Regions from separate parts of the Streptomyces sp. NPDC048442 genome, predicted to be linked through region 2. Evidence: riboswitches for the same ligand, from Rfam matches in the RefSeq annotation. Region 2 holds a riboswitch; each other region holds the start of a gene.
What was found. Region 2 has a riboswitch for cobalamin ahead of cobN (cobaltochelatase subunit CobN). Riboswitches for the same ligand answer to the same signal wherever they lie in the genome.
Positions count from the first base shown of each region.

Region 1: another riboswitch for cobalamin. It lies ahead of AB0D18_RS02890 (CbtB-domain containing protein); the one in region 2 lies ahead of cobN (cobaltochelatase subunit CobN).
Region 3: another riboswitch for cobalamin. It lies ahead of AB0D18_RS19505 (iron ABC transporter permease); the one in region 2 lies ahead of cobN (cobaltochelatase subunit CobN).
Region 4: another riboswitch for cobalamin. It lies ahead of metE (5-methyltetrahydropteroyltriglutamate--homocysteine S-methyltransferase); the one in region 2 lies ahead of cobN (cobaltochelatase subunit CobN).

Region 1 is NZ_JBEZKB010000001.1:601,632-608,971, reverse strand. Features, by position in the region: gene AB0D18_RS02915 (alkaline phosphatase family protein) at 1-70, shown strand, start outside; gene AB0D18_RS02910 (HAD-IIA family hydrolase) at 162-941, shown strand; gene AB0D18_RS02905 (hypothetical protein) at 1,056-1,607, shown strand; gene AB0D18_RS02900 (class F sortase) at 1,712-2,407, shown strand; gene AB0D18_RS02895 (CbtA family protein) at 2,374-3,204, opposite strand; gene AB0D18_RS02890 (CbtB-domain containing protein) at 3,222-3,440, opposite strand; cobalamin riboswitch at 3,475-3,637, opposite strand; gene AB0D18_RS02885 (GAF and ANTAR domain-containing protein) at 3,936-4,763, opposite strand; gene AB0D18_RS02880 (GAF and ANTAR domain-containing protein) at 4,822-5,568, opposite strand; gene AB0D18_RS02875 (glycoside hydrolase family 6 protein) at 5,892-6,908, shown strand; gene AB0D18_RS02870 (kelch motif-containing protein) at 7,008-7,340, opposite strand, start outside.
Region 2 is NZ_JBEZKB010000011.1:216,656-223,995, forward strand. Features, by position in the region: gene AB0D18_RS19190 (hypothetical protein) at 1-214, opposite strand, end outside; gene AB0D18_RS19195 (helix-turn-helix domain-containing protein) at 221-970, shown strand; gene cobN (cobaltochelatase subunit CobN) at 1,025-4,621, opposite strand; cobalamin riboswitch at 4,698-4,825, opposite strand; gene AB0D18_RS19205 (hypothetical protein) at 4,903-6,276, shown strand; gene AB0D18_RS19210 (precorrin-8X methylmutase) at 6,384-7,010, shown strand; gene AB0D18_RS19215 (precorrin-2 C(20)-methyltransferase) at 7,007-7,340, shown strand, end outside.
Region 3 is NZ_JBEZKB010000012.1:57,885-65,224, reverse strand. Features, by position in the region: gene AB0D18_RS19535 (glycosyltransferase family 4 protein) at 1-59, shown strand, start outside; gene AB0D18_RS19530 (nucleotide sugar dehydrogenase) at 101-1,618, shown strand; gene AB0D18_RS19525 (NAD-dependent epimerase/dehydratase family protein) at 1,657-2,697, shown strand; gene AB0D18_RS19520 (glycosyltransferase family 4 protein) at 2,694-3,734, shown strand; gene AB0D18_RS19515 (hypothetical protein) at 3,771-4,031, opposite strand; gene AB0D18_RS19510 (hypothetical protein) at 4,008-4,361, shown strand; cobalamin riboswitch at 4,334-4,477, shown strand; gene AB0D18_RS19505 (iron ABC transporter permease) at 4,691-5,713, shown strand; gene AB0D18_RS19500 (ABC transporter ATP-binding protein) at 5,713-6,492, shown strand; gene AB0D18_RS19495 (ABC transporter substrate-binding protein) at 6,507-7,340, shown strand, end outside.
Region 4 is NZ_JBEZKB010000006.1:94,837-102,176, reverse strand. Features, by position in the region: gene AB0D18_RS11595 (MFS transporter) at 1-376, opposite strand, end outside; gene AB0D18_RS11590 (GNAT family N-acetyltransferase) at 523-1,011, shown strand; gene AB0D18_RS11585 (FtsX-like permease family protein) at 1,236-3,722, shown strand; gene AB0D18_RS11580 (hypothetical protein) at 3,774-3,962, opposite strand; gene AB0D18_RS11575 (hypothetical protein) at 4,058-4,459, opposite strand; cobalamin riboswitch at 4,643-4,877, shown strand; gene metE (5-methyltetrahydropteroyltriglutamate--homocysteine S-methyltransferase) at 5,054-7,340, shown strand, end outside.

The sequences.
Region 1 (7,340 bases), on a different contig from region 2:
GGTCCGCTTCCGCTACACCGGCGGCAACAACTGGTACTGGACGATCGACGGCGTCCACATCACCGCCTGAGGTTGGGGCTTACTCACATTAGGCTGGGGGCGTGCACAGGGTTGTGCGCGCCCCTTGTCTTCATGTGTACGCACGGCGGGAGTCCCACCAGATGGCAGAGCGCAAGCCGATCGAATCCTGGCTCACCGACATGGACGGAGTCCTCATCCACGAGGGCGTCCCGATCCCCGGTGCCGACGCCTTCATCAGGAAGCTCCGGGACACCGGAAAGCCGTTCCTGGTACTCACCAACAACTCCATCTACACCGCCCGTGACCTGCACGCACGCCTCGCCCGGATGGGGCTGGACGTGCCGGTGGAGAACATCTGGACCTCCGCGCTCGCCACCGCCCGGTTCCTGGACGACCAGCGCCCCGGCGGCACCGCGTACGTCATCGGCGAGGCAGGACTGACCACCGCGCTGCACGACATCGGGTACGTGCTCACCGACCACGAGCCGGACTACGTGGTGCTCGGCGAGACCCGTACGTACAGCTTCGAGGCCCTCACCAAGGCGATCCGGCTGATCAACGGCGGCGCCCGCTTCATCTGCACCAACCCCGACGAGACCGGCCCCTCCGCCGAGGGCCCGCTGCCCGCCACCGGCGCGGTCGCCGCGCTGATCACCAAGGCGACCGGCAAGGACCCGTACTTCGCGGGCAAGCCCAACCCGCTGATGATGCGCACCGGCCTCAACGCGATCGGCGCGCACTCCGAGTCCAGCGCCATGATCGGCGACCGGATGGACACCGACGTGCTGGCCGGCCTGGAGGCGGGCATGGAGACGTTCCTGGTGCTCACCGGGCTGACCGGCAAGGACGACATCGACCGGTACCCGTTCCGGCCGTCCACCGTCGTCGACTCGATCGCGGACCTGGTCGAGCGCATCTGACGCGCATCTGACGGCTCCGACGACGCCGCAGGGGCCCGTACGGCGCAGTGACGGGCCCCTGCGGATGCGGAACCTCGCGTACGGGTGAATCTTCGAAGTACCAGGAGGTTCACCATGCGCTCATCGCATCTCACTCTGTGTGCGGGTGCGGCACTCGCGGCGGTACTCGTCCCCGCGCCCGCCGCCCTCGCCGCAGTACCGGCCGTCCCCGCGCCGGTCACCGTCACCAACAACGAAGAGAACCGCAACGTCACCGTCACCCCGTCCACCATCGCGGCCGGCGGGGAAGTGGATCTGCGGGTCCACATCTGCAACGGCAAGAAGGCCGTCGGCACGTCGGAGGCGTTCTCCTCGCCCGCGTACTTCAACCCCGCGGCCGACGGCGGCCTGTTCGCCGAGGCGCGCATCCGCTCCGACGCCCAGGGGCGCGACTACGGCATCCACGTCAAGTGCGAGGACGGCGACGGCAGCGCCAGCGGCAACGTCACCGTCGTCCACCACAGGACCGAACCGACCGCCCCCGTCCGCGCGGGCGGCGGCGGCACCGCCCTGGCTGCAGAGTCCGACGGCCCCGGCACCTCGCACACCCTGATCGGCCTCGGCCTCGCGGCCGCCGCCGCCATCGCCATCGCCGGCCGCTCGGCCCGCCGCCGCAAGCGCCTTTAGGGGCGCGGGGCTGTGTCGAATCTGCGGCTCCGCCGCGTGGGCGCGACCAGCCACAACGAACCCGCACGAAGGCAACAAACCCGCCCGAAGGGAGCCCCGCAGCAATGAGCTCCGACCAGACCGCTTCCGGCAAAGGCCGGATGCTCACCGGCATCGCCTGGGCGGTGCTGCTCCTAGGACTGTGGCTGTGGGGCCGCGACCTCACCAACGGCCCGAGCGGCAACGCCGCTCCGACCACCGGTGACGTGGCCGCGGTGGGACGCCCACTGCTGCAGGTCGAACTGCCCGACGCGCACGAACCGGTCACGGGCGTACGCCCCGGCCGCCTCGACGTCCCCTCGCTCGGCATCAAAGCGCCGGTCAGCGCGCGCGGACTCGACGCCGGAGGTGCGGTCGACCCGCCGCCGTACGAGCAGCCGCGCGAGGTCGGCTGGTACCGGAACGGCACCCGCCCCGGAGCGAGCGGAGTCGCCCTGTTCGTGGGGCACGTCGACACCAGGAGCAAACCGGCCGTGTTCTACGGCCTCAGCTCCGCCCGTCCCGGCGAAAAGATCAAGATCACCGGGGCGGACGGAACAGTCACCGAGTTCACCGTCGAAGACGTCCAGGTCTTCAGCCGCGACAAGTTCGACGCGAAGAAGGTCTACGGACCCCGCGAGGACGGCCGCGCCGAGCTGCGCCTGATCACCTGCGGCGGTACGTACGACCACAACGCCCGCTCCTACACGGCCAATGTGGTCGTCTCCGCCTATCTGACGGGCGTCACTCAGGCCCCGGCGGTCGCCGGTGCCGAGTCTTGAGAAGACGCAGCCTGAGAGGACGCGGCCCGAGCGGGGGCGGGTGATCCGGCCCGCTTCGTGGCACGCAGCCCAAGACCGCCGAAGACCGCCGCGAACACGGCCCACAGCAGCACCTGCGACCCGAGCGACAGCACCCGGAAGTCCCACAACAGCGTTGCGGGTACGGGGACTTCGTCCGGATTGCCGGGCAGCAGGAACAGTACGGCGAGGGTGGCCGCCCCGATCAGGAACACCGCCCCGTGCCGCACCGGGTCCGCCTTGCCCGCCAGGCGTACGTACACCTGCCAGGCCAGCAGCATGCCCAGGACCGAGATGACGACGGCGGCCAGCCACAGCGTCTGGCGCTCGCCGACGGTGTTGGCGTCGCCGACGCCGGGCGGGGCTGCCGGGTAACGCAGCCCCGGCAGCAGCGCGACCGCGACGAACGCGGCGGCGCAGAACGCGAGGGCCCGCGGCCACGCCCGTACGAGGAAGCCGGTACGGCGGTGCACCAGCGCATAGGCGACCGCGAACAGCGCGCCCAGGGCCAGGCCGGCGACGACGGCCGTGACGACCAGGCCGAAGTGCTGCTGGGAGCGGGAGAACAGTTCCTCGTGGTGCTCCGCGACGGCGCCCGCCGCCGCGTGCGCGTGCTCCGCCGCCTCCGCCTTGGCCGAACGCGCCTCTTCGAGGACGATCGCCCTGTCCATCACGGGTTCGGCGAGCAGCAGCGAGAACAGGCCGGTGACCAGGCCTGCGGCCCCGCCCGCCGCGAGACCGCGGCCGAGCAGGGGAAGTACGGGACTCGGGTTGTTCATGGTGCGTACGGCCCCGATCAGTGGCAAGGGGCACCGAAGAGGTGCCGGCCGTCGTGCGAGAACTCGTGCAGGTAGCTGCCGGTCGCGGAGATGATGTGGCCGTTGTCCATGAACACGGCGTACAGCGCGATCAGGGCCACGATCACCGCGGCGGCCAGGATCATCAGATCCCGGGTGCGGGTGGTCGCGGCAGCCAGGTCGGTGGTCTGTGCGGACTGCTGGGCAGACACGGACATGTCGGGTGAGCCTCCTTCTGGGGTTTCCACGCCCCATGGCAGGAGGACGACGGGTCAGTTCCTGACTCCCACAGCCGCATGCGGCAGCTGTGGTCACAGTGGCGGGACCGCCCCGGAATCGCACCGGAGTTCCTGCTTACCGTCGCCTCGAAGTGTGGAGTTGTCCTCCGGAGAGTCCCAGCCTGGCAGTGCACTGTCAATACGCCCCAGGGGGGCGCGAGAACGCTCAGGGGGGCGTGAGAAGCACCTGGCCCGGCCGACTGCTCGCTCCCCCCGGAGCCGTCGGCCGGGCCGGTCCTCGACCGCGCGCGCACGAACTGCGGGAGAAGCCCGGCGCCGTCGCGGGAGGTTCTGGAGAAACCAACTCGGAACTGCGGGCCGGGGGCTGGGGCCGCCCTCCCACTCTAGAGGGCTCAAGCTCCGTTCTCCATAGGGGAATTGACGCAATGTCACAGCAAAGTCGCTGCGGGTGTAGCCCCAGTTGTCCCCACCGCGTCAGCGAGAACCGTTTTCTCCGCTCTTGTCCTGGGTGCGGGGCGTCCCGCGGGACTCCTTACGGGATTCCTTGCGGGGTTCCGTACGCGGCTTCGCACGGACCGCCTCCGAGTCCAGCGTCCCCTGTACCAGCTCCAGCGCCACCTCCGACAGCGCCAGCTGATTCCGGCGTGCGTACGACCGCATCCCGGCGAACGCTTCGTCCACCGAGACCGCCCACCGCTCGGCGAGCATCCCCTTGGCCTGCTCCAGGCGCACCCGGCTGGTCAGCGCCGACTGGAGCTGCCCGGTGAGCAGCTCGCTCTGCCGGATGGTGCGCTGCTGGAGGATGCCGATGGTCGCGGCGTCCGCGAGGGCCTGCGCCAGCTCCACGTCACCGGGCCCCAGCTCCAGCCGGGGCGTGGTGACGAACAGGTTGAGGGCGCCGATCACCGTGTCGCGCAGCCGCAGCGGGATCGCGTACGTGGCGTGGAAGCCGTACTCCCGGGCGCGCGGAGCGAACACCGGCCAGCGCTCCAGGATCTCCGCGGTGTCCAGGGAGACCGGCAGAACGGTCGTACGGCTGTGGAAGCAGTCCAGGCAGGGGCCCTCCTGGTGCTGGATCTCCAGCAGGTCGAGCAGCCAGGCGCGCTCGTCGGACGACGCCGCGGTCTGCAGCTGGCCGCGCTGGTTGACCAGCATCAGCCCGGCGGCCGACACATCGAGCAGCTCGACGCAGCGGACGGCCAGCCGTTGCAGAAACTCGATCACGTCGAAGTCGTCGACCAGAGTGTCGGCCAGCTCGACGAAAGCCGTCGCGATCTTCTGTTCGCGCACGTTGCTGTCCATGCCTGTCACCCACATCTGTCATGCTGCCGGGCGGGGCGCCCGGGGCGCTTCCCATGAGTCATCGTGTCGATTCCGATCCGTCGCCGTCGCGCAGCGCCCCGTCGGAGGTGAAGCGCAGCCGCCGCGCCACCACATCCCTGGCTACTTCCAGGATGGGCGCTTCGGCGGCGTACGCATAAGCCCGCAGCCGTACCAGGGCCGCCGCGGGGGGCACGCCGAGCCGGACCGAGATCATCCCGGTGGCCTGGTGCACCTCCGCCCGGTACAGGGACGCGTCCGCCGCGAGCCAGCTGCCGGTGCCGGGTCCCGCGCTCTCCGTACTGCCCAGCAGGGTCAGGGTCAGCGCGTCCGCGAACACCAGCAGGTTGGCGAGCGACTCCTGGTCCAGCGGGGCGGGGTCGGCCCGGTGACAGGTCAGGACCCCCACCAGGATCGCGCCGATCTGCAGCGGTACGGAGAACACCGCCCGCACCCCGAGCATCTCGGCGGCGGGCAGGAAACCGGGCCAGCGCTCCCGCGAGACCAGCCCCAGGTCGCCCTCCAGGACGAGCCGGCCGGTGCGCAGCGCGTCCGTGCCGGGCCCCTCGCCGAGAGTGAACTGGAGATCCTCCAGCGCCACGCTCGCGGACCCCGAGAACCACACCGGTTCGCCGCTCTGCTGCGTGGGGGTGCCGCGGGAGAGCGTGACGGCAAGCCCGTCCACTCCCAGGGCCTCGGAGCAGTGGCGGGCGAAGGACTCGTCGAGTCCGGCAGTGCGGCGGACCGCCAGCTCGTCGAGCAGGGCGGCCATACGGGTGCTGACCACGCACTCCCTCCGAGGGTGCTGTCCGGGTACTGCCAAGTGTGTCGGAAGTGTGCTGCGAAGAGGATAGAAGTGTGTCCTTCGGACCGCCTCATCGTATCCGGATGCCCCCGAACGGGCTGGTTGAACGCGGTGCAACAGGTTCTCGACGAAGCAGGGCACGCCGCGTGGGGGCGGGGCCCGGTGTGTCAGGATTGGATTCGACCGGATCTGTCCGGGCAGGGGCGCCTGGGGGGCTGCCTCGGAATTTCTTTCATCTTCGAGACGGTCACCTTCGAGAGCTTTCGAGAAGGTCGGTCTTCGCAAAGGCGCCCAAGGGGGAGTCGATGTACGGCAGTTACAGCGGACGAGTGCGAGCAGTGGGAGCGGTCGCGGTGGGGGCCGCGCTGCTCCTGACCGGCTGCACTTCGGGCGGCGAAGGGGGCGACGGCGGGAGTGCGGGGAAGAATCCGCCGGTCTCCCAACTGCCCAAGGGTGACGACCCGTACTGGGTCAATCCGGACGCCAAGGCGGCCAAGGCGCTCGCCGACGAGGACGACAAGGGCAAGCAGGACCTGATCAAGAAGATCGCCCAGCAGCCGGCCGGCGAGTGGCTGATCCCGGAGAACGCCAAGGAGCAGGCCAAGGGCTTCACCGAGGCCGCCGCCCAGGCCGACCGCGAGGCGATCCTGGTCGTCTACAACATCCCGCACCGCGACTGCGGCAACTTCTCCGGCGGCGGCGCCGCCGACGGCAACGCCTACCGCGCCTTCGTCAAGGAGGTCGCCGAGGGCATCGGCGACCGCCCGGCCACCGTGATCCTGGAACCGGACGCGGTGCTGCACATGGTCGACAAGTGCACCCCTGACAAGTTCCACGAGGAGCGCTACGACCTCCTCAAGGGCGCGATCAAGACCCTCAAGCAGCAGCCGAAGACCAAGGTCTACCTGGACGCGGGCAACGCGGGCTGGGGCAAGCCGGACCAGATCTTCGAGCCGCTGAAGTGGTCGGGCGTCGACGCGGCCGACGGCTTCTCGGTGAACGTGTCGAACTTCTACACCACCGAGGAGAGCAAGAAGTACGGCAAGGAGCTCTCCGCGAAGGTCGGCAACAAGCCGTTCGTCATCGACACCAGCCGCAACGGCAACGGGCCCTGGACCGGTGGCAAGCCCGAGGAGCGCTGGTGCAACCCGCCAGGACGCGCCCTCGGCGAGGCGCCCACCACCGCGACCGGTGACCCGCAGGTGCACGCGCTGCTGTGGATCAAGCGCCCCGGTGAGTCGGACGGCGACTGCAAGGGCGGCCCGCAGGCCGGCCGCTGGTTCGCGGACTACGCGGTGGAGCTGGCGAAGAACGCCAAGTAAGTGACGCAACAAGTGCCAGGTAAGTGACGCAATGAGTAAGGGGCGCCCTCCACGGAGGGCGCCCCTTACTCGTATGCACTCATGTGCTCCGTGCCGTGGTTACGGAACCTCGACCCAGACCGCCTCGGAAGGCGTGCCCTGGTCGTCCGTCACGAACAGCATGTAGCTCCCGGAGGGCACCAGTGCGCGGTTCGCCGGGACGGTGACCGTGATGCCGTCGGCCGTCTTCTTGACGTCCAGCGCGATGCTGCGCTGGTCCATGTCCGTCATGTGCGTGACGGAGCTCGGCCGCATCAGCTTCGCCGTCTTGATCGACGACGCGTGCTGCGACTTGAAGGTGCCCGAGCCGCCCCGCGCGATCTTCTTCGGCCCGTCGGTGAGCTTGGGCCGCGAGTCGCGGTAGAGGTACGGCGGGGTGTAGATCTCGATGCG
Region 2 (7,340 bases):
GGGTGGCGGCGGCCCAGCCACCGGCCTGTCTGCCGGCCGGAACCAGTACCAGCGCGCCCACGACGACCTCCGCCGCGCCGCTGACGGCGACGAGCAGCCGTTTTTGGCCGAGCCGTGCGGGTATCAGCGTGCGGAAGTAGCCGGGAGTCAGGAAGTGCATGACCCCCGTGGCGACCAGGAAGACCGCCAGGGCGACGGCAGCGATAGCGTGCATGGCACGATGATCCATTCACCTCGCGCCTGGGTTCTTGAACAGAACGATCGCCGCACCGTCTTCGCCTCCGGCCCCGGGGCGACGGTGTTCGCCGAGTCGCGCCCGTTCCGGGTGGCCCCGCACCGGCTGCCCGCGTGGAAGGCCGTGCTGCCGATCGGCGGGCACGCCCAACTCCGCCGGCCGGGAAGGCCCTTGGTGGTGGCGCACGGGCTGATCGTTCCGCCCCGGCTGGCCCACGCCTGTGCGGCGACCTCTCCCTACGTCGCCCTGTTCGTCGACTCCTGGCTGCTGCCCTCCTGCCCGGGGCCGGTACGGCTCGATGCGGGCGAGGTCCGCCGGCTGCTCGCCGCGCTCGGCACCACCGATTCCGAAGGCCCCGGCACCTGCGTGGACCTGGCCGCCGGATACGCCGAGCTGCGGGCACTCGCGGGGCGTCCGTCCCCGCTCGATCCGAGGGTCGCCCACGCCGTCCACCTGTGTACGTGGCGCGATCCGGACACGCCCCTCGCCTCCGTCGCCGTCGAGGTCGGCCTGTCGGACCCGCGGCTGCGCGCCCTGGTCCGGCGGGACGTGGGCATCGGGCTTGCGCACCTGCGCAGGTGGGGCCGGCTCCGCACCGCGGTCGCAGGCCTGCCGGACTCGACCGTCGCCCTGGCCGCGGCCACCGCGGGCTTCGCCGACCAGGCCCATCTCACCCGTACCGCGCGGGACTTCACCGGGCGTACGCCTGCCTCACTGCGACGCGCCGAGACGTAGGGCGCCCCAGGGGCAGGGGCAGGGACCGGATGCCCGGTCCCTGCCGCGTACTGCTCAGTCCTCGCCCTCCAGGTCGCCCTCGGTCTCCAGGTACGCCTTGCGCAGCGCGTCCAGGATCGCCGGGTCGGGCTTGGCCCACATGCCGCGGGACTCGGCCTCCAGAAGGCGCTCGGCGATGCCGTGCAGCGCCCAGGGGTTGGCTTCCTTGAGGAACTCGCGGTTGGTCGGGTCCAGGACGTACGTCTCGGTGAGCTTGTCGTACATCCAGTCGGCGACCACGCCGGTCGTCGCGTCGTACCCGAAGAGGTAGTCGACGGTGGCGGCGAGCTCGAAGGCGCCCTTGTAGCCGTGGCGGCGCATCGCCTCGATCCACTTGGGGTTGACAACGCGGGCGCGGAAGACCCGGGAGGTCTCCTCGACGAGGGTGCGGGTACGGACCGTCTCGGGGCGGGTGGAGTCGCCGATGTACGCCTGGGGAGCCTTGCCCTTGAGCGCGCGGACGGTGGCGACCATGCCGCCGTGGTACTGGAAGTAGTCGTCCGAGTCGGCGATGTCGTGTTCGCGGGTGTCGGTGTTCTTGGCCGCGACCTCGATGCGCTTGTACGCCGTTTCCATCTCCTCGCGGGCCGGGCGGCCGTCGAGTTCGCGGCCGTAGGCGTAGCCGCCCCAGACCGTGTAGACCTCGGCGAGGTCGGCGTCGGTGCGCCAGTCGCGGGAGTCGATCAGCTGGAGGAGGCCCGCGCCGTACGTGCCGGGGCGGGAGCCGAAGATGCGGGTGGTGGCGCGGCGTTCGTCGCCGTGTTCGGCGAGGTCGGCCTGGGTGTGGGCGCGTACGTAGTTGATGTCGTCGGGCTCCTCCAGGGACGCGGCGAGGCGGACCGCGTCGTCGAGGAGGCCGATGGTGTGCGGGAACGCGTCGCGGAAGAAGCCCGAGATGCGCAGGGTGACGTCGATGCGGGGGCGGCCGAGTTCGGCGGTCGGGATCGCTTCGAGGCCGGTGACGCGGCGCGAGGCGTCGTCCCAGACGGGGCGGACGCCGAGGAGCGCGAAGGCTTCTGCGATGTCGTCGCCGGCCGTGCGCATGGCGCTCGTACCCCAGAGGGAGAGGCCGACGGAGGTGGGCCACTCGCCGTTGTCGGCCCTGTACCGCTCCACGAGGGAGTCGGCGAGGGCCTGGCCGGTCTCCCAGGCGAGCTTGGAGGGCACGGCCTTGGGGTCGACGGAGTAGAAGTTGCGGCCGGTCGGCAGGACGTTGACGAGGCCGCGGAGCGGGGATCCCGAGGGGCCTGCCGGGACGAAGCCGCCGTTCAACGCGTGGACGGCGTGGGTGAGTTCGTCGGTGGTGGCGGCCAGGCGCGGGACGACCTCGCGGGCGGCGAAGTCGAGGATGTCGGCGACCGACTGCGGCTGGCCGGCAGCGACGCCGGCGACTGCGGACGGGTCCCAGTCGGCGTCCTCCATCGCCTGTACGAGGGTCCTGGCCTGCTCCTCGATCTCGTCGGCGGCGGTGCGCCGCGCGGCGGACTCGTCGAGGCCGAGGGCCTCGCGCAGGCCGGGCAGGGACGCGGTGCCGCCCCAGATCTGGCGGGCGCGCAGGATCGCCAGGACCAGGTTGACGCGGGCGGCTCCGGCGGGGGCGCCGCCGAGTACGTGCAGGCCGTCGCGGATCTGGACGTCCTTGATCTCGCAGAGCCAGCCGTCGAGATGCATGATGAACTCGTCGAAGCCCTCGTCCTCGGGGCGGTCCTGCAGCCCCAGGTCGTGGTCGAGCTTCGCGGCCTGGATGAGCGTCCAGATCTGGGCGCGGATCGCGGGCAGCTTCGCCGGGTCCATGGACGCGATCTGGGCGTGCTCGTCGAGGAGTTGTTCCAGGCGGGCGATGTCGCCGTAGCTGTCGGCGCGGGCCATCGGCGGCACCAGGTGGTCGACGAGGGTGGCGTGCACGCGGCGCTTGGCCTGGGTGCCCTCGCCCGGGTCGTTGACCAGGAACGGGTAGATGAGGGGGATGTCGCCGAGGGCGGCGTCGGGGCCGCAGGCGGCGGAGAGTCCGGCGTTCTTGCCGGGCAGCCACTCCAGGTTGCCGTGCTTGCCGAGGTGGATCATCGCGTCGGCGCCGAAGCCGTTGTCGGCGGCGGACGCGGCGATCCAGCGGTAGGCGGCCAGGTAGTGGTGGGACGGCGGCAGATCGGGGTCGTGGTAGATCGCGATCGGGTTCTCGCCGAAGCCGCGCGGCGGCTGGATGAGGATGAGCAGGTTGCCGAACCGCAGGGCGGCCAGCACGATGTCGCCCTCCGGGTTGGCGGAGCGGTCGACGAACATCTCGCCGGGTGCCTGGCCCCAGTGCTGGTCGACGGAGTCGCGGAGCTCGGCGGGCAGGGTCGCGAACCAGCGCCGGTAGTCGGCGGCCGGGATGCGGACCGGGTTGCGGGCCAGCTGCTCCTCGGTGAGCCATTCCTGGTCGTGGCCGCCGGCCTCGATGAGCGCGTAGATCAGTTCGTCGCCGTCGCCGGAGACGAGGCCGGGGATCTCCTTGGTACCGAAGTCGTAGCCCTCCTCCTTGAGGCGGCGGAGCAGGGCGATGGCGCTGGCGGGGGTGTCGAGGCCGACCGCGTTGCCGATCCGGGAGTGCTTCGTCGGGTACGCGGAGAGGACGAGGGCGATGCGCTTGTCGGCGTTGGGGATGTGCCGAAGTCGTGCGTGGCGTACGGCGATTCCGGCGACGCGGGCGGCGCGCTCGGTGTCGGCGACGTACGCGGGCAGGCCGTCCTCGTCGATCTCCTTGAAGGAGAACGGGACGGTGATCAGGCGGCCGTCGAACTCGGGGACGGCGATCTGGCTGGCCGCGTCGAGCGGCGAGACGCCCTCGTCGTTGTCCTCCCAGTCGCTGCGCGAACTGGTCAGGCAGAGCGCCTGGAGGATGGGGATGTCGAGGCCGGTGAGGGCGCCCGCGTCCCAGGACTCGTCGTCGCCGCCGGCCGATGCCTCGGCGGGGCGGGTGCCGCCCGCGGCGAGGACGGTGGTGACGATGGCGTCGGCGGCCCTCAGTGCGTCGATGAGTTCGGGCTCGGGGGTGCGCAGCGAGGCGACGTACAGCGGCAGCGGCCGGGCTCCGGCGGCCTCGATCTCGCCGCACAGGGCGTCGATGAAGGCGGTGTTGCCGCTCATGTGGTGGGCGCGGTAGTAGAGGACCGCGACGGTCGGTCCCTCGACCTCGCGGGCCGTGCGCTCCAGCGGCCCCCATGAGGGTGCGGGTGCGGGCGACTCGAAGCCGTGGCCGGTGAGCAGGACGGTGTCGGAGAGGAACCGGGCGAGCTGCTCCAGGTTGGCGGGGCCGCCGTGCGCCAGGTAGGCGTGGGCCTCGGCGGCGATGCCGACGGGGACGGTGGAGGCTGCCATCAGCTGGGCGTCCGGGGCCTGTTCACCGGTGAGGACGACGACGGGGCGGCCGGTGGCGAGGACCTGGTCGAGGCCGTCCTGCCAGGCGCGGACACCGCCGAGGAGGCGCACGACGACGAGGTCGGTGCCGTCGAGGAGCTCGGGGAGGTCGGACAGCGGGAGCCGGGAGGGGTTGGCGTAGCGGTAGCTGACCGGGCCGTCCGAGGAACGGGCACTGAGCAGGTCGGTGTCGGACGTCGACAGGAGCAGGATCATGCGGCGTCGGGCCTTCCTCGGGGTGTCCACGCCCCGGGCGGTGATCGTCGATGGATTCCCCCGCCCGGCCGGAGCCGGGAGCTTGGGGAAAGGAGTTCCTGACTCGTCCGGCCGGTGGGCCGGACTCACAGTGGCGGGACCGCGCCGGAATCGCACCGGGCTTCCTCCTCTGTCGCCTTCGGTGGCGACAACGGGCCCGAAGGCCCGCCACCAGGCATATTAGGGCCCCGGGTCAAGGCGGCGGCACCCGGTTGTCGAACGGCGGCCGGGTGCGGGTCGGTATGCTCGCCGCCATGTCCCCACCTGCCATTTCGCCGCTGCCCGCGGGAGAGAGCTCTGCCAGGACCCGTGGTGACGCGTGCCCGGGGTCCCTGCGGCTGCACCGCGCGGACGACGGGGCGCTGGCGCGGGTGCGCGTGCCCGGTGGCGTGCTGGCCGCGGGACAGGCCGATGCGCTCGGTGAGTTGGCCGGGCGGTGGGGCGATGGTGACATTCACCTCACTTCCCGCGGCAATGTGCAGCTGCGCGCCCTGACGGCGGACTGCGGCGGCGAACTGGCCCGGGTGCTGGGCGGATCGGGGCTGCTGCCCTCCGAACGGCACGAGCGGGTACGGAACATCGTGGCCTCTCCCCTGTCGGGACTCGACAACTTGGGGCGGGCCGACGTCGGTCCGTGGCTGTCGGAGCTCGACGGGCTGCTGTGCGGGAGCGACCGGGCGGCGGCGCTGTCGGGGCGGTTCCTGTTCGCTCTCGACGACGGCCGCGGCGACGTGGACGCACTGGGCGGCGACGTGACGCTGCTGGCGCGGGGCGGCGACAGGCTGCCGGCGCAAGGCGGCGACGGGGAACTCCCGGCTCACGACGGCGACCGGGCGCTGCTGCGCATGGGTACGGCGCGGGAGGCGGTGCTCGTCCCGTACGGACAGGCGGCGCGGGCCGCGCTGGTCGCCGCCGAAACGTTCCTCGACAGTGCGCCGGACGCGGGCACCTGGCGGGTGGCCGATCTGCCCGACGGCGCCGACGCGCTCCTCATGGAGGTGGTACGGGCGCTGCGGTCGGCCGGTGTCGGCGCGGAGCTCGCTCCGAGCCCCCCACGGCCCCGTGCGGCGGCGGCTCCCGGGCCCGGCATCGTGACCGGGGCGGGGCGTGCCACCGCGGCCCTGTCCGTGGGCGTGCCCCTCGGGCGTATCACCGCGGCACAGTGGCGGCTGCTGGCGGACACCGCCGGGCAGCACGGTGACGGGACGCTGCGGCTGACCCCGTGGCGCGGCGTCGTCGTGCCCGGGGTCGCCCCGGAACGGGCCGCCGGTGCGCTGCACGCGCTGGGCGAAGCCGGTCTGGTCATCGGGGCGGACTCGCCCTGGACCGGTGTCGGCGCCTGCATCGGCCGGCCCGGCTGTGCGAAGTCCCTCTCCGACGTACGGGCCCTGGCGGGGGCCGCTGTGGGACCTGTCGGGGCGCTTCCTGTCTACTGGTCCGGGTGTGCGCGCCGGTGCGGGCATCCGCACGGTGACCGGGTCGACGTGGTCGCCACAGCCGAGGGCCACGAGGTCGCCGTCGTAAGGGGCAGTATCCGCGACGAGCCGGTCCTCGTTCCCGGAGGTTCGCACGCGTTGTCCGCCACGGTGGCGGCCGCTCGCGGGACGCGGGACTGACACCGCTGCACCGCCTGCACCACCCTTCCGATCCATCACGTCCGTATCCGCAATCCGTAACCGCATCCGCATCCGCATCCGCATCCGCAGAAGAGAGCGACAGCACAGTGCATCAGTACGAGAAGGACGGACCGGCGATCTACCGCCAGTCCTTCGCCACGATCCGCGCCGAGGCGGACCTGGCGGGCCTGCCCGCCGACGTCAGCCAGGTCGCGGTCCGTATGATCCACGCCTGCGGCATGGTCGACCTCGTGCAGGACCTCGTGTTCAGCCCGAACGTGGTGGCCGACGCCAGGGCCGCGCTGCGGGCCGGTGCGCCCATCCTGTGCGACGTGCAGATGGTCGCCAGCGGCGTCACCCGCAAGCGGCTGCCCGCGGACAACGACGTGCTGTGCACGCTGTCCGACCCCTCGGTGCCCGCCCTCGCGAAGGAGCTCGGCACGACCCGCAGCGCCGCCGCGATGGAGCTGTGGCGCGACCGTCTCGAAGGCTCCGTCGTCGCCGTCGGCAACGCGCCGACTTCGCTGTTCCGACTGCTCGAAATGATCGAGGCGGGCGCCCCGCGCCCGGCGGCCGTCATCGGCGTCCCGGTCGGTTTCGTGGGCGCGGCGGAGTCCAAGGACGCCCTCGCTGTGCACGGGTCCGGTCTTGAGCACCTGATCGTGCGCGGCAGGCGGGGCGGCAGCGCCATGGCCGCCGCCGCGCTCAACGCGATCGCCAGCGAGGAAGAGTGAGCGTGAGCGAGCAGAGCAGGGGGCGGTTGTACGGAGTCGGGCTCGGCCCCGGCGACCCCTCCCTGATGACCGTACGCGCGGTGGAGATCATCGCCGAGGCCGATGTGATCGCGTACCACAGCGCCCGGCACGGGCGGTCGATAGCGCGGTCCATCGCGGCGAAGCACATCCGTGCGGACCACGTCGAGGAGGCGCTGGTCTATCCCGTCACGACGGAGACGACGGACCACCCGGGCGGTTACCGGGGCGCGCTGGAGGAGTTCTACGAGGAGGCGGCGGCCCGGCTCGCCGTGCACCTCGACGCGGGGCGCACCGTCGCCGTGCTCGCGG
Region 3 (7,340 bases), on a different contig from region 2:
CCCTGCTCGACGTCATGGAGACCCACATGCGGCCCTCGCGCCCGCTGCGGGCACGGTGACCGGCGGCACGGGCCCGACCGGAAGGGACGGAGCCGCGGCAATGGGCGCCGCCACCGGTCCGAAGGGCGCCGACACCGGCCCGAGGAGCGCCGAAACCGGTCCGAAGGGCACCGTCACCGACCCGAAGAGCACCGTCACCGACCCGAAGAGCACCGTCACCGACCCGAAGGGCACAGAAGCCGACCCGAAGGGCACCGAAACCGACCTGAAGGGGACCGACATCAACCACAGCAGGGAACAGCGACCGGGCGCAGTCTGTGTGATCGGCCTCGGATACGTCGGACTCACCCTCGCCGTCACCCTCGCCGCACAGGGCCTCAGGGTCATCGGCGTCGAGCGCGACCCGGCGGTCCGCGAGCAACTGGCCCGTAAACAGCCCCATGTCCACGAAGCCGGCCTGGAGCTCGACCGGGCGGTCGACAGCGGACTGTTCACGGTGACCGGCTCCGTACCGTCGGGCCTGGCGGCGGACACGTACATCGTGTGCGTCGGTACCCCGGTGGACGAGAGCGGCGTCCCCGACCTGACCCAAGTGGAGGGCGCGGTCCGCTCGGTGGCCGAGCACGCCGTGGACGGGAACCTGGTGATACTCCGCTCCACCGTGCCGGTCGGCACCTCCAGGGCACTGCTCGCCGGACTCCGTACGCACCGGGACGTCGAGCTGGCCTTCTGCCCCGAGCGGACCGTCCAGGGCGTCGCCGTGCACGAACTGCGCAGCCTGCCGCAGATCGTGGCCGCCAGCACACCCAGCGCGGCCGGGCGGGCCGCCGCCCTGTTCCGCACCCTGACCCCCGACATCGTCGAGGTCTCCACCCTGGAGACGGCGGAGATCGCCAAGCTCGCCTGCAACGCGTACCGCTACTCGCTTTTCGCCTTCGCCAACGAACTCGCGCGGCTCTGCGAAAGCGTGGGCGTCAGCTCCCGAGAGGTCCGGGCCGCCGCCGCGACCGGATACGCCCGCGGGGTGATGCCGACCGCGGGGCCGGTCGGCGGTTCCTGCCTGCCCAAGGACACGGCGATACTCGCCCGGGCCTTCCAGGACCACGGATCACCGGGGTCCGCCCTGCTCGACGGCGTCACCGGCGCCCATCGGGCCACCCCGGACCAGGTCGCCGACCGGGTGGCGGACCGGATGGCGCGGCTGGCCGTGCCGGGACCGCTGACCGTCGCCCTGCTCGGTGTCGCCTTCAAGGGCCACCCCGAGACGGACGACGAACGCTCCTCTCCCGCCGTGCAGATCATGGCGCGACTGCGCGAGAGGTTCGGCGGGGCGACCGTACGCGCGCACGACCCGCTGGTGCCGCACGCCAGGCAACGGGCCCTGGGGTACGAGCCGTACACCGAGGTCAAAGAGGCCGTCGACGGCGCGCACCTGGTCGTCATCGGCACCAACCACAAGTCGTACGCCGAACTCTCGCTGCACTGGCTCTCCGAACGGATGGCGAGCCCGGGCATCGTGTACGACGCCTGGGCGGTGCACGCCCACGACCGTGCGGCGCTCAGCGGCGAAGTGGAGTACCTCGCCTTCGGCGAGGGCCGGTTGGCGCGGTCGTCGTGACGCGGCCGGCCGGACGGGACCGAGAGACAGTGAACGCGGTGCACGAGAAGGGAAACAACGTGAAGGTCCTGGTGACGGGAGCGGCCGGCTTCCTCGGCGGGTACGTCGTCGAAGAACTGCTGGCACGCGGCTGTACGGTCGTCGGCCTCGACAACCTCTCCAAGTACGGACAGCCCGCCCGCACGCCCCCCGTGCACGAGCGCTTCACCAGCGTGGTCGGCGACGCGGCGGACAAGGACCTGCTGTACGAACTGTCCGAGGACTGCGACCACTTCATCGCCAACGCGGCCCTGATCGGCGGCGTGAGGTACATGAAGGACCTCGCCTACGACATCCTGGCCACCAACAACCAGCTGGTCGGCGCGGCGGCCGAGGTCGGCATGAGGCGGCACGGCGAAAAGCTCCGCAAGGTCACCTACGTCAGCTCCTCCATGGTGTACGAGGGCCACGCGGGCAGCGGATTCCGGGAGGGCGACGAGCGGGTCGTGGCGCCGCCCGCCACCGCCTACGGATTCCAGAAGCTGGCCGTCGAGTACTACGCCAGGGCGGCCTGGTCCCAGTACGGCCTGCCGTACACCATCGTCCGCCCGTTCAACTGCGTCGGCGCGGGCGAGCGGCACGCCACGCACGGCAGCACCTCTTCCGGCGAGCAGCAGCACATGGTGCGCGGGCACGTCATCCCCGACTTCGTCGAGCGGGCGCTGCGACGGGAGAACCCGTTCCGCATCCTCGGCGACGGACGCCAGTTCCGCACCTTCACCCACGCCAAGGACATGGCCCGCGGCATCGTCCTGGCCATGGAGTCTCAGGCCGCGCACAACGAGGACTTCAACCTCTCCGGACAGCACGGGTGCACCATCGCCGAACTCGCCGAGTTCGTCTGGAACCGGGTCAACCCCGGAGAGCCGCTGGTGCTCCGGCACGAGGAGGCCTTCCCCGACGACGTGCGCGTCCGCAAGCCCGACACCCGGAAGGCCGCGGAGGTGCTGGGCTTCACCGCCGACACCCCGCTCGGCGTCATGGTGGACGAGGTCCTCGCATGGGTGCGCGAGAGCGAACTCACGGTGGTCGACCGGTGAGCAGATCGGTCAACCTGGCGGGGGAGTTCTACGTGCACGACGGCTACGCGGGCATCTCCGAATACATCGTCGTCGGCCTCAGCAGGCTCGGGGTCCGGGTCAACCTGGTCCCGTTCAAACTGGAGAAGGCCGGGCTGTCCCCGGAAATGCTCGACGTCGTGGCGGCGTCCAGGGGGCTCGAACCGGGCCCGCTGCTCTTCAACTCGTGGGTGCGGCCGGAGCTCGAACGCTTCGCTTCGCGCCCGCACCTGATCCATACGATGTGGGAGTCGAGCCGGCTGCCCGCGAGCTGGGTCGGACCGCTCAACCGCGCACGGGCCCTGATGGTGCCGACCAGGTTCGTCGCCGACATGTTCCGCGCCAGCGGGATCACCGTGCCCATCGAGGTCACCCCGGACGGCGTCGACGCCGACGTGTACCCCTGGGTGGCGCGCCCCGAGCGCGCGGGCATCACCACGCTGGTCGTCGGCACGGTCGTACCGCGCAAGCACGTCGCCCAGGCGGTGGACGCCTGGCGACTGGCCTTCGACGGCGATCCGACCGCCCGCCTGGTGATCAAGGCGCGCTTCGGCGCCGAGGGGCGCGGCGGCCTGACCTCACAGGACCCCCGCGTCACGATCGTGGACGAGAACGAGCCGACCCGCGGCATCCTGCACTGGTACGAGCGGGCCGACGTGCTGCTCGCGCTGGGCAGCGAGGGCTTCGGGCTGCCCCTGATCGAGGGCATGGCGACCGGTCTGCCCGTGGTCGCGCTGTCGTCCGAGGGGCAGGGCGACGTCTGCCGGGACGCGGGCGACCTCGTACTGGCCGTACCGCCGTCGCACTGGGAGGACGTGTACGAACCGCACTTGGGGCACTGCGGAGTACGCGGTGTCCCCGACGTCGCGGCGACGGCCCGGCGCCTGCGCTGGGTGGCGGCCCACCGCGACGAGGCCCGCGCACTCGGCCGGGCCGCGTCCGACTGGGCCCACAAGGAACGCGACATCTGGCAGAAGCCGAAGGCGATGCTCGACGTGCTGGAGCGCTACGGGGACTGAGCGGGCCGCCTGGACCGCCCGCTCCCGCGCGGCGGGTCAGATGGCTTTCGCTTGCTGCGCGAGTGCGGCGACTCCCTCGGTGAGGAGGGTGAGCGAGAACTCGAACCGGGCGTCGGGGGAAGGGAACTTGAGCCCGCCGAGACGGCTCGGATACGGCAGCTCCACGTCCGTCTCCGCGCCCGTTCCCGCCGTGTCCGTTTCGGCCGCCGGGTGCAGCCAGGACGGTCGCAGGTGTTCCAGGTCCGCGGGGCCCAGGTGGGCGGGCGGGCGGTCGTGCAGGACGTCCTGCAGCTCCACGCTGCCTCCCGCCGCCACCGCCGTACGGGCAAGGGGGTCAGCCAGTCGTTCGCGGCCGTGGCGGACGGCGTGCGGTACGTGCGGGGGCACCGGCTCCTCGTCGGCCTGCTCCTCATCGACGCCGCCTCGGTCTCCCCTGCGCTCGGCAACGCGGGCCTCGGCTTCCTCGCCGAACTCACCACCGCCCGCACCGCCGTGATCACCGGCGGCCTGGTCTGCGTCGCCGCGACGCTCGCCGTTGCCGCGGCCCTCCCCGCCCTCCGCCGTGCCACCCTCGCCGAGCCGTCCCGGGAGACCGCGGCTGCGGATACCGCCAGGTCGACGCGTTAAGCTGCAGACGCCCCGCGGGGGAAGTCCGGTGAGAGTCCGGCGCTGACCCGCAACGGTAGACGGAGTGGACTCAACGCTCCGTGAGCCCGATTACCCGCGGCGGTGAAGGCTCCTGTCAATTCGCCGTGGACTGCGAGAGGTGCTGCACAGGGCGCCCCGCGTCCCGGGCCGCTGCTTCCGGCGCGCAGCGCACGGCCCGAGGCGAAAGCGAACCGCCCGTGGCCACGTCCGTCGAACATCAGCCGACCGCAGAACACCAGCCGACCGCGTCCTCGCATGCGACCCCTGCCGGCGCCGGCGCCGGCCCCGCGCCGCCACGGCGCGCGTCCGTGCCGCTGCTCGTCGTCGTCCTGGGGGCCGCCCTCCTGCTCTCCCTGGTCTGCGGGGCGGGCATCGGGGCTTCCGGGCTCACCTGGGGCGAGGTGCTGCGGTACCTGTGGGCCGGGTTGAGCGGCGGGACCATATCCGCCGAGCAGGTTCCGGCGTACACCATCGTCTGGGAACTGCGCTTCCCGCGCGCCGTACTGGCCGCCGTCGTGGGGGCGGGTCTTTCCGGCATCGGCGTCGCCGTGCAGGCCATGGTGCGCAACGCACTGGCCGACCCGTTCGTCCTCGGCATCTCGTCGGGCGCGGCCGTCGGCGCCAACGCGGTGCTGCTCTTCGGGGCGCTCGGCGCGCTCGGCGTCTGGGCGCTGTCCGCCGCCGCCTTCGGCTCCGCGCTCCTCGCGATGACGCTGGTGTACGCGATCGCCCGCACGCCACGCGGGCTGACACCGCTGCGGCTCGTGCTGACGGGCACCGCGATGTACTACGGCTTCTCGGCGATCACCACCTTCATGGTCTTCGCCGCCGAACGCGGCGAGGCCGCCCGCTCCGCGATGATGTGGCTGCTCGGCAGCCTCGGCGGCGCCAACTGGGCCTCCGTACCGATCGCCGCCACCGCCGTACTGGCGGGCCTCACCCACCTCATGTGGTCGGCGCGCCGCCTCAACGCCCTCGCCATGGGCGACGAGACCGCCGCCTCGCTCGGCGTGGACGCGGGACGGCTGCGCAAGGAGCTGTTCCTGGTGACCGCGGCCGTCACGGGCGCCGTGGTCGCGGTCAGCGGGGCGATCGGCTTCGTCGGCCTGATGGTCCCGCACGCCGTACGCATGCTGGTCGGCGCCGACCACCGGCGGCTGCTCGCCGTCGCCCCGCTCATGGGCGCGGTCCTGCTGGTCTGGGTGGACATCCTGTCCCGCGCGGTGCTCGCCCCCGTCGAACTCCCGGTCGGCGTCCTCACCGCGGCCATCGGCGTGCCGTGCTTCGTGCTGCTGATGCGCCGCAACTCGTACAGCTTCGGAGGCGTGTGATGCGTATCGACATCGACGAACTGACCGTCGAGATCGCCGGGGCACGCCTCGTCGAGGACGTCACGCTGCACGCCGACGACGGGCAGCTCGTCGGGCTCGTCGGCCCCAACGGCAGCGGGAAGTCGACCCTGTTGCGCTGCGTCTACCGGGCGCTGCGTCCCGTCGGCGGAACCGTCCTCGTCGACGGCGACGACCTGCACGCGATGACCGCGCGCGAAGGCGCCAGGCGGCTGGCCGCGCTGCCCCAGGAAGCGGTCGCCGAGTTCGACTTCACTGTCTCCGAGGTCGTGGCGATGGGACGGCTGCCGCACCAGCGGTCGGTGGCCCGCACCACCGACGAGGACCGGCAGGTGTGCGAGACCGCGCTGGCCAGGGTCGGCGCCGCCCACCTCGCGGGACGCGGCTTCGTCACCCTCTCCGGCGGCGAGAAGCAGCGCGTCCTGATCGCCCGCGCGCTTGCCCAGCAGCCACGGGTGCTCGTCCTCGACGAGCCCACCAATCACCTCGACATCGCCCAGCAGCTCGACGTACTGGCCCTGGTGCGCGGCAGCGGCCTGACCGTGCTCACCGCACTGCACGACCTCAACCTCGCCGCCCTCCACTGCGATCTGCTGTACGTCATCGACGCGGGCCGGATCGTCGCCCACGGCGTCCCGCACGACGTGCTCACGCCCGAGCTGCTGGCCGAGGTCTTCGGCGTACGGGCGCACCGCGTGCCGCACCCCGAGTCCGGCGCCGTACAGCTGCTGTTCGACCGCCTCCTGCCCGCCACCCCGTAAGGAACCACGGCCCCATGCGCATACGACCCGCCGTCACCGTCGCCGCTTCCCTCGCCACCGTCGCTCTTACCGGCTGCGGCGCACAGGTCACGCCGGCCGCCGACGACAAGGCCGCCGGAAGCCACTACCCCGTCACCGTCGACAACTGCGGCGAGAAGAAGACCTACGCCAAGGCCCCGCAGCGCGTGGTCACCAACGACGTCGGCATCACCGAGATCATGTTCGCGCTCGGCCTCGAAAAGAACATGGCGGGCTTCGTGATGCCCGACGACAAGGGCGACCTCGACTCCGTGCCCTGGAAGGCCGGCTACAGCAAGGTCACATGGCTCTCGAAGAAGCAGATCAACAAGGAGATGGCCCTCGACGCCCGCGCCGACCTCGTCTTCGCGGGCTGGAACTACGGCTTCAACGAGGGCGAGGGCTTCACCCCCGCCGACCTGAAGAAGGTCGGCATCGACTCGTACCTCCTGAGCGAGTCCTGCCGCAACGGGCGGGGCGGCACGGCCCGCGGCGTGATGCCGCCGCTCGACGCGCTCTACACAGACCTGCGGAACCTGGGCCGGATCTTCGACGTGGAGGACCGCGCGGAGGCCCTCGTCACGAAGTTCCGGGGACAGGTGGCCGGCGCGCAGGCCGGAGCGCTCAAGGGAGCCGACCGGCCGCGGGTCTTCCTCTACGACGGCGGGCAGGACAAGCCGTTCACCTCCGGTCTGTACGCCGCGCCGCACGACATCATCACCAGGGCGGGCGGCGACCACGTGATGAAGGACCTCAAGGACAGCTGGGCGACGGTGGGCTGGGAGACCGTCGTCGAACGCGACCCCGAGGTGATCGTCATCAACAACTAC
Region 4 (7,340 bases), on a different contig from region 2:
CGCCGACGCCGAGCAGGGCGCGGGCCGCGATCACGTGCCACGCCTCGGTGGCGAAGACCGCGAGCAGCGAGGCCAGCGCGAAGATCGCGAAGCCGGTCAGCAGCATCCGCTTGCGGCCGAGCCGGTCGCCCAGCGCACCCGCCGTCACCAGCAGCCCGGACAGGATCAGCGCGTAGACGTCGATGATCCACAGCTGCTCGACCGAGCCGGGCTGGAGGTCGGCGACCAGCGAGGGGAACGCCACGTTGAGGATCGTGGTGTCCATGGCGATCAGCAGGAGGCTGCCCGACAGGATCGCGAGGACGGCCCAGCGCCGGGGGTCCAGGTGCGGGGCAGCGGACCCGGTGTCGGGCCGGGCGGCGGCGGGGGAGGACATGGGACATCCGTTCCGAGACTAGTGAGACTCAAGTGAGACATTAGTGTCTCACACGGATGTCTGGTGTCCCAGTTGAGGGGGGAGGGGGCGGTAAGGGCCGACGAAAAGGACTGGTGGGGAACGGCTGAAAGCCGCACTCTGTCCGGATGTTGATCAGAGAAGCCACCGCCGACGACTGGGCCGCGATCTGGCCCTTCTTCCACAAGATCACCGCCGCCGGTGACACCTTCACCTTCCCCGTCGACCTCGACAGGGAGACCGGCCGCGGCTGGTGGATGCTGGACGCCCCGAACCGTACGGTCGTCGCCGTCGACGACACCGGGGAGATCCTCGGCACCGCGAAGATGAACAGCAACCAGCGCGGCAACGGCGCCCATGTCGCCAGCGCCAGCTACATGGTCGACCCCGCCCACGGCGGCCGGGGCGTGGGCCGCGCCCTCGTCGGGCACACCCTCGACTGGGCGCGCGCCGAGGGCTTCCGGTCCATGCAGTTCAACGCGGTCGCAGCCAGCAACACCCACGCCGTACGGCTCTACGAGCAGCTCGGTTTCCGCATCATCGGCACCGTCCCGGAGGGCTTCCGGCACCCGGAGCAGGGGTACGTCGGGCTGCACATCATGCACCGGCCGCTCTGAGCGGGCCCGCGGAGTGGAACGTCGGACTCCGGGGCTTCTTGAGGGCCTCGGGGCTCTCTCGGGGCACCCTCGGGGTGAAGCATCAGACCTGGGGCGTACGGCGCCGCCAGCCGTAGCCCCGACGGAGGAGAAGCAGTCCGTCCGGTGAGCTGACTGCCGGGCCCCGGGCCGCCCTTAGCGTCATACGGAGAAGATCCGGGCACTGCCGAGGGTGAGTTGGGGACATGGCCACGCTGAAGTACACACTGAAGGAATTCCGGGGCCAGGCACGGCAGTTGCTGCTCACCGGGGCGGCGGTGGCCGTCGGTGTCGCCTTCCTCGTCCTCGCGGTCGGCGGCAGCAACGCCCTCGTCAGCTCCTTCGGCCAGCTCGCCGCCGCCGAGGTCGGCCCGGCCGCCCTCCAGGTCACGCCCGGCGCACGCGACGCGGGCACCCCGAAGGATCCGGGACTGGCCCGGGACACCGCTGCGAAAGCCGCCCGGGTCCCCGGCGTCGACGCCGTCGCGGCCCGGCAGACCGGGCGTGGCACCGTCCTCACCCCCGCCGGACGGCCCCTCGACGAGCCCGCCGTCGTCACCTCCCTCGCCGCGGCCCCCGCCCTGCGCTGGCAGCTCGCCGACGGCGGGAAGTGGGCCGTCGCCCCCGACGAGGTCATGCTCGACAGCCGCACCGCCGACCGCATCGGTGTACGTCCCGGCGGACGGGTCGCCCTCCTGACTGCGGACGGCGGCCGCACCACGGCCCTCCTCACCGGCACCCTCGACACCAGGGGTGCGCCCAGCTTCGCCGGACAGCCCGTGATCGGCGCCCCCGACGGGCAGCTCGCCAGGTACGCCGCCGAGCCGCACACCACCCAGCTCGACCTCGCCGTCCGGGCGGGCGACGAGCGCGCCGTCGCCGGCGCGGTGCGCACCGCGCTCGGCGACCACGCGCGGGTCCGTACCCACGAGGAATCCGTCGACGCGGCGAAGAAGGACAGCGGAAACCTGTACGTGCTGGTGCTCGTCGCCGCACTGTGCTTCGTACTGATCGCCATGGCCGTGGCCCGCATGGTCGTCAGCAACACCTTCTCGGTCGTCCTCGCCCAGCAGGTCCGCCAGCTCGCCCTGCTGCGCTGCATCGGCGCGACCCGCGGCGAGATCCGCACCCACGTCCGCCGCCAGGGCCTGCTGCTCGGCATCGGCGCCTCGCTCACCGGGCTCCTCCTCGGCGCGGGCGCGAGCGCCCTGGGAACCCTGCTGCTCGGCACGTTCGACCTCGGCCCGGTGTCGGTCGACCTGATGCCCGGCTGGATCGTCTTCCTCCTGGCGCTCCTGTTCGGCGTGCTGCTCACCGTCCTCGCGGTCCGCGCACCGGCCAGGAGCGCTTCCGCGGTCCCGCCCGTCGCGGCCCTCGGTGGCGCGCACACCGCGACCCCCGACAGCACCGGCAGCCGGGCCGTGCGCACCACCTTCTCCGTGCTGCTGCTCGGCCTCGGCGCCCTGCTGCTGGTCGGCGGCGCGTACGCCCCGGTCCCGCTCAGCGTCCTTACGGTCACCGCCGGAGCGATCCTCAGCTTCTTCGGCGTGCTGCGCCTCGCCCGCTGGCTGCTGCCGCCCGTCGTCTCCCTGCTCGCGCTGCCGACCCGCCGCTTCTCCGGTACGACGGGGAAGCTCGCCGCCCAGCAGCTGCGGGGCAACCCGGGCCGTACCGGAGCCGCCGCCTCGGCGCTGCTGGTCGGCGTGACCGTGATGGTCGCCGCCTCGACCGTCGTCTCCACCACCGGCGGCTCGCTCGGCGACATGCTCACCTCCCGGCAGCCGGGATCGTTCTCGCTGGTCACCGACAAGAAGCAGGTTCCCGGGGCGGCACTGGCCGTGCTCGGCAAGGAGAAGGGGCTGCGGACGGTCCCGGTCCGCACCGCCACGATCGACGCGGGCGCCCGCGCCGGCCGGAAGATGATCGTCGCGAGCGCCGACCCCGCCCTCCTCAACACGGGCATGGAGGGCGCCGACCAGGCCCGCAAGCTCGGCGACGGCCAGGCCCTGGCCTCCTACGGCAGCGCCCGCACCGCCCACCCGGCCGGCCTGGACGTCGCCCCCGGCGCCTCGGGCTACCCGTTCGCGGTCGTCCCCGAGGCCTCGTACTTCGTCACCCCCCGCACCATGGACCGCATCGCCCCCCGCGCCCCCGTCACCACCGCCTGGATCAGCCCCGCCGACGGCCTCTCGCACGAGGAGGCCCGCAAGCTCCTGGACAAGGCACTGCTCGACCAGCCGACGGTACGGGTCCACGACGCGGGAGCCGAGGCCGAGTTCTTCCGTACGATGCTCGACCGCATGGTCATGATCGCGGCGGTGCTGCTCGCCTTCACGATGGCGATCGCCGCCCTGGGCGTCGCCGCGACCCTCATGCTCGGCGTCGACGAACGCACCCGCGAGATCGGCATGCTGCGCGCGATCGGCCTCAGCGGCGGCCAGTTGCGCGGGATGCTCACCCTGGAGGCCGTCCTGCTGTCGCTCACCGGCGCGGTCGCCGGAACCGTGCTGGGCCTGGTCTACGGATGGCTCGCGGGCCGTTCGGTGACCCAGGAGTACGGAATCCAGCACACCCCGGGCCTCATGATCGCCGGACTCCTGGCGGTCACCGTCCTGATCGGCCTGGCCGCCGCGGTCCTGCCCGCCAGGCGGGTGCGGCGGATGGCGGTCGTGGACGCGCTGCACGCGGAGTGACACGACCGCCCGTACGGGCCGGGGGCAGAGCGGCGCCCCCGGCCGGGTGGATCAACCCACGTCGCCGGTAGGGGAGTCGGCCTCACCGGTACGGGTGTCGCGCGGTGCGGCGGGCCGGGCGGTGGGCCGGGCGGTGGGCTCGGCCGTGGGCCTGCCCGTGTGCTCGGCCGCGGGTTCGGCGGTCCGGGTCACTTCGGCGCGGATCATGGCGTTGAGGGCGAGGAACGGGTCGATGGGCATGGCAAAGCCTTCTCTCGTGCAGTGATTGCGGTGATTTGCGCTGATTGCCAGGGGGCCTGCGGGTCGCCCGCGCGGGTGTGCGGGCGGGGGCCTCCTCAGCAGCGCAGCACCACGCAGCGCACCGGACACGGCTCCGGAACCCGGGTGTGCGCCCAGGTCCAGGCAACCGCTCCCGCCCGCCCAACAGGGCGTGCACGGAAGGCGGTTCGTACCGTACGGACGGGCCGGAGCACCGGACTGCGGCCGGTGCTCCTGCGCGGAGTCCCGGCGAGCACCCGCAGTTCGGTGTCCGTGCCGTCCGACATGCCCTCGGACTCGGCGGCGGACAGCGGACGCGCGTCCGGCGCGGCATCGGCCCCGGGCAGCCCCGACATCGCCAGCGCGGCAAGCACGGCGCACACGACGAACACCGCGGCGGTCGCCGCGACGCATGCGGGCAGCACCGCGCGCGCACGGCGCCGGTGCGGCGGCCGGTGGGAGCGGGGCGCGTCAGCCATGGGGCACAGGTGCCCCACGGGAGGGCCGGGTTCAGCCCGCGGAGCCGGAATTCCCCCCACCGGGGTAGGCCGGTTGGCGGTGGAGGCCGGGCGCACCGGGGGAGGGACGCCGGGCGGACCGGGGGAGGGACGCCGGGCGGACCGGGAGGCGGACGTCACGTGCGCCGCCGCCCCGCGAGGGGTTAGTGTGGCGGCGCAGCTGGTTCGCTCCGCCCGCCAGGCGGAAGCGTCGCAAGAGGGAACCCGGTGTGAATCCGGGACTGCCCCGCAGCGGTGAGTGGGAACGAAAGCCGTCATACGCACTGGACCGGTACGAACGAGTACCTCGCGGTCCGGGAAGCGGCGGCCGGTAGGTGCCGGGGAGTGATCCCTGGCGTGTCCGCGAGTCCGAAGACCTGCCACTGCCCGTACGCCACCCGTGCGTACGGCGATCTCGGCGGCCTCGTGGGAGGGCCGGTGGGAAGCAGGCGGGCTACGTGTACGGGTCCAGGTGCTCAGGGCACCCCAGATCCCCGACTCCGCTGTTTCTGCGCCGACTTGATCCTCCTCACGCGAGCCGCCCGGGATCCCCCGCGACTCGCGAAGGAGAGTTCCGTGGCAGACCGAACCGCCACCCCCGCAACCCCCGGTGCCGTCACCCCGCAGCCCGCCTGCGCCACCGTGCACGGCTACCCCCGGCAGGGCCCGCACCGCGAACTGAAGAAGGCCACCGAGGCGTACTGGGCCGGCCGCGCCGGCGCGGACGAGCTGCGCGACACCGCGGCAGCCCTGCGCCGCGACGTCTGGCAGCAGCTTGCCGACGCCGGAATCACCGAAGTCCCCGTCGGCGACTTCTCGTTGTACGACCACGTCCTGGACGCCGCCGTCACCCTCGGCGCGATTCCCGAACGGCACCGGGACGCCTTCGCCGCCGACCCGCTCGACGGCTACTTCGCCATGGCGCGCGGCACCGCCGAGGTCGCACCGCTCGAAATGACCAAGTGGTTCGACACCAACTACCACTATTTGGTGCCCGAGTTGGGGCCCGACACCGTCTTCGCCGCCGACTCGACGCGGCTCGTGGACCAGCTGCGCGAGGCGCTCGCGCTGGGCCTCGCCGAACCACGGCCCGTGCTCGTCGGCCCGGTCACCTTCCTGCTGCTCGCCAAGCCCGCCCCCGGCGTCGCCGACGGCTTCGAACCCCTCACGCTCGTGGACCGGCTGCTGCCCGTGTACGCGGAGGTGCTCGCCGATCTCCGGGCGGCCGGGGCGAGTTGGGTGCAGCTCGACGAACCCGCCCTCGTACAGGACCAGTCGCCCGCGGTCCTGAACACCGTCGCCCGCGTCTACCGCGACCTCGGTGCGCTCACCGACCGGCCGCAGCTCCTTCTCGCCTCGTACTTCGACCGGCTCGGCGACGCACTGCCGGTGCTCGCCCAGAGCCCGGTGGAAGGGCTGGCGCTGGACTTCACCGGGCCCGCCGCCGCCCATGTCGAAGCGCTCGCCGCCGTGGGCGGACTGCCCGGCAAGCGGCTCGTCGCGGGCGTCGTCGACGGGCGCAATGTGTGGATCAACGACCTCGCCCGTTCGCTCACCACCCTCGCCACCCTCCTCGGCCTCGCCGACCGGGTCGACGTTGCCCCGTCCTGCTCCCTGCTGCACGTCCCGCTCGACGCGGACGCCGAAACCGAGGTGGACCCCGAGATCGCCCGCTGGCTGGCATTCGCCCGCCAGAAGACCGGCGAGGTCGTCACCCTGGCCCGCGCCCTGCGCGAAGGCACCGACGCCATCGCCCCCCAACTCGATGCGAACAAGGCGGCGTGGGAGTCCCGGGCGGCCTCCGCGCTGACCCGCGACCCGGCGGTGCGCGCCCGTACCGCCGCCGTCACCGCCACCGACGCCCGCCGCGACCTCCCGTACCCCGAACGGGCCGCCCTCCAGCAGGCCGCACTCGGACTGCCGCAGTTGCCGACGACCACCATCGGCTCCTTCCCGCAGACCCGCGAACTGCGCACCGCCCGCGCGGATTTGAGGTCGGGACGGATCGACAGGGCCGCGTACGACGAACGGATCGCCACCGAGATCCGCGAGGTGATCTCCTTCCAGGAGAAGGCCGGCCTCGACGTACTGGTGCACGGCGAGCCCGAACGCAACGACATGGTCCAGTACTTCGCCGAACAGCTCACCGGCTATCTCGCCACCCGGCACGGCTGGGTCCAGTCATACGGCACCCGCTACGTCCGGCCGCCGATCCTGGCGGGCGACGTGTCGCGGCCCGCGCCGATGACCGTGGCGTGGACCTCGTACGCCCAGTCGCTGACCGCGAAGCCCGTCAAGGGCATGCTCACCGGGCCCGTGACCATGCTCGCCTGGTCGTTCGTACGGGACGACCAGCCGCTCGGCGACACCGCCCGGCAGGTCGCACTCGCCCTGCGTGACGAGGTCAACGACCTTGAGGCGGCGGGCAGTTCGGTCATCCAGGTGGACGAGCCCGCACTGCGCGAGACGCTGCCGCTGCGGGCCGCCGACCGGGCGGCCTACCTGGAATGGGCCACCGAGTCGTTCCGGCTCAGCACCTCCGGGGTGCGGGCGGCCACCCAGATCCACACCCACATGTGCTACGCCGAGTTCGGCGAGATCATCGGCGCCATCGACGACCTCGACGCCGACGTGATCAGCCTGGAGGCGGCCCGCTCGCACATGCAGATCGCCGACGAACTCGCCCGGGTGGGCTACCCGCGCGAGGTCGGACCCGGCGTGTACGACATCCACTCGCCGCGCGTCCCGGCCGAACGGGAGGTCTCCGACCTGGTCGACCGCGCGCTGCGCGCCGTACCGTCGCAGCGGCTGTGGATCAACCCCGACTGCGGTCTGAAGACCCGCGGCTGGGACGAGGTGCGCC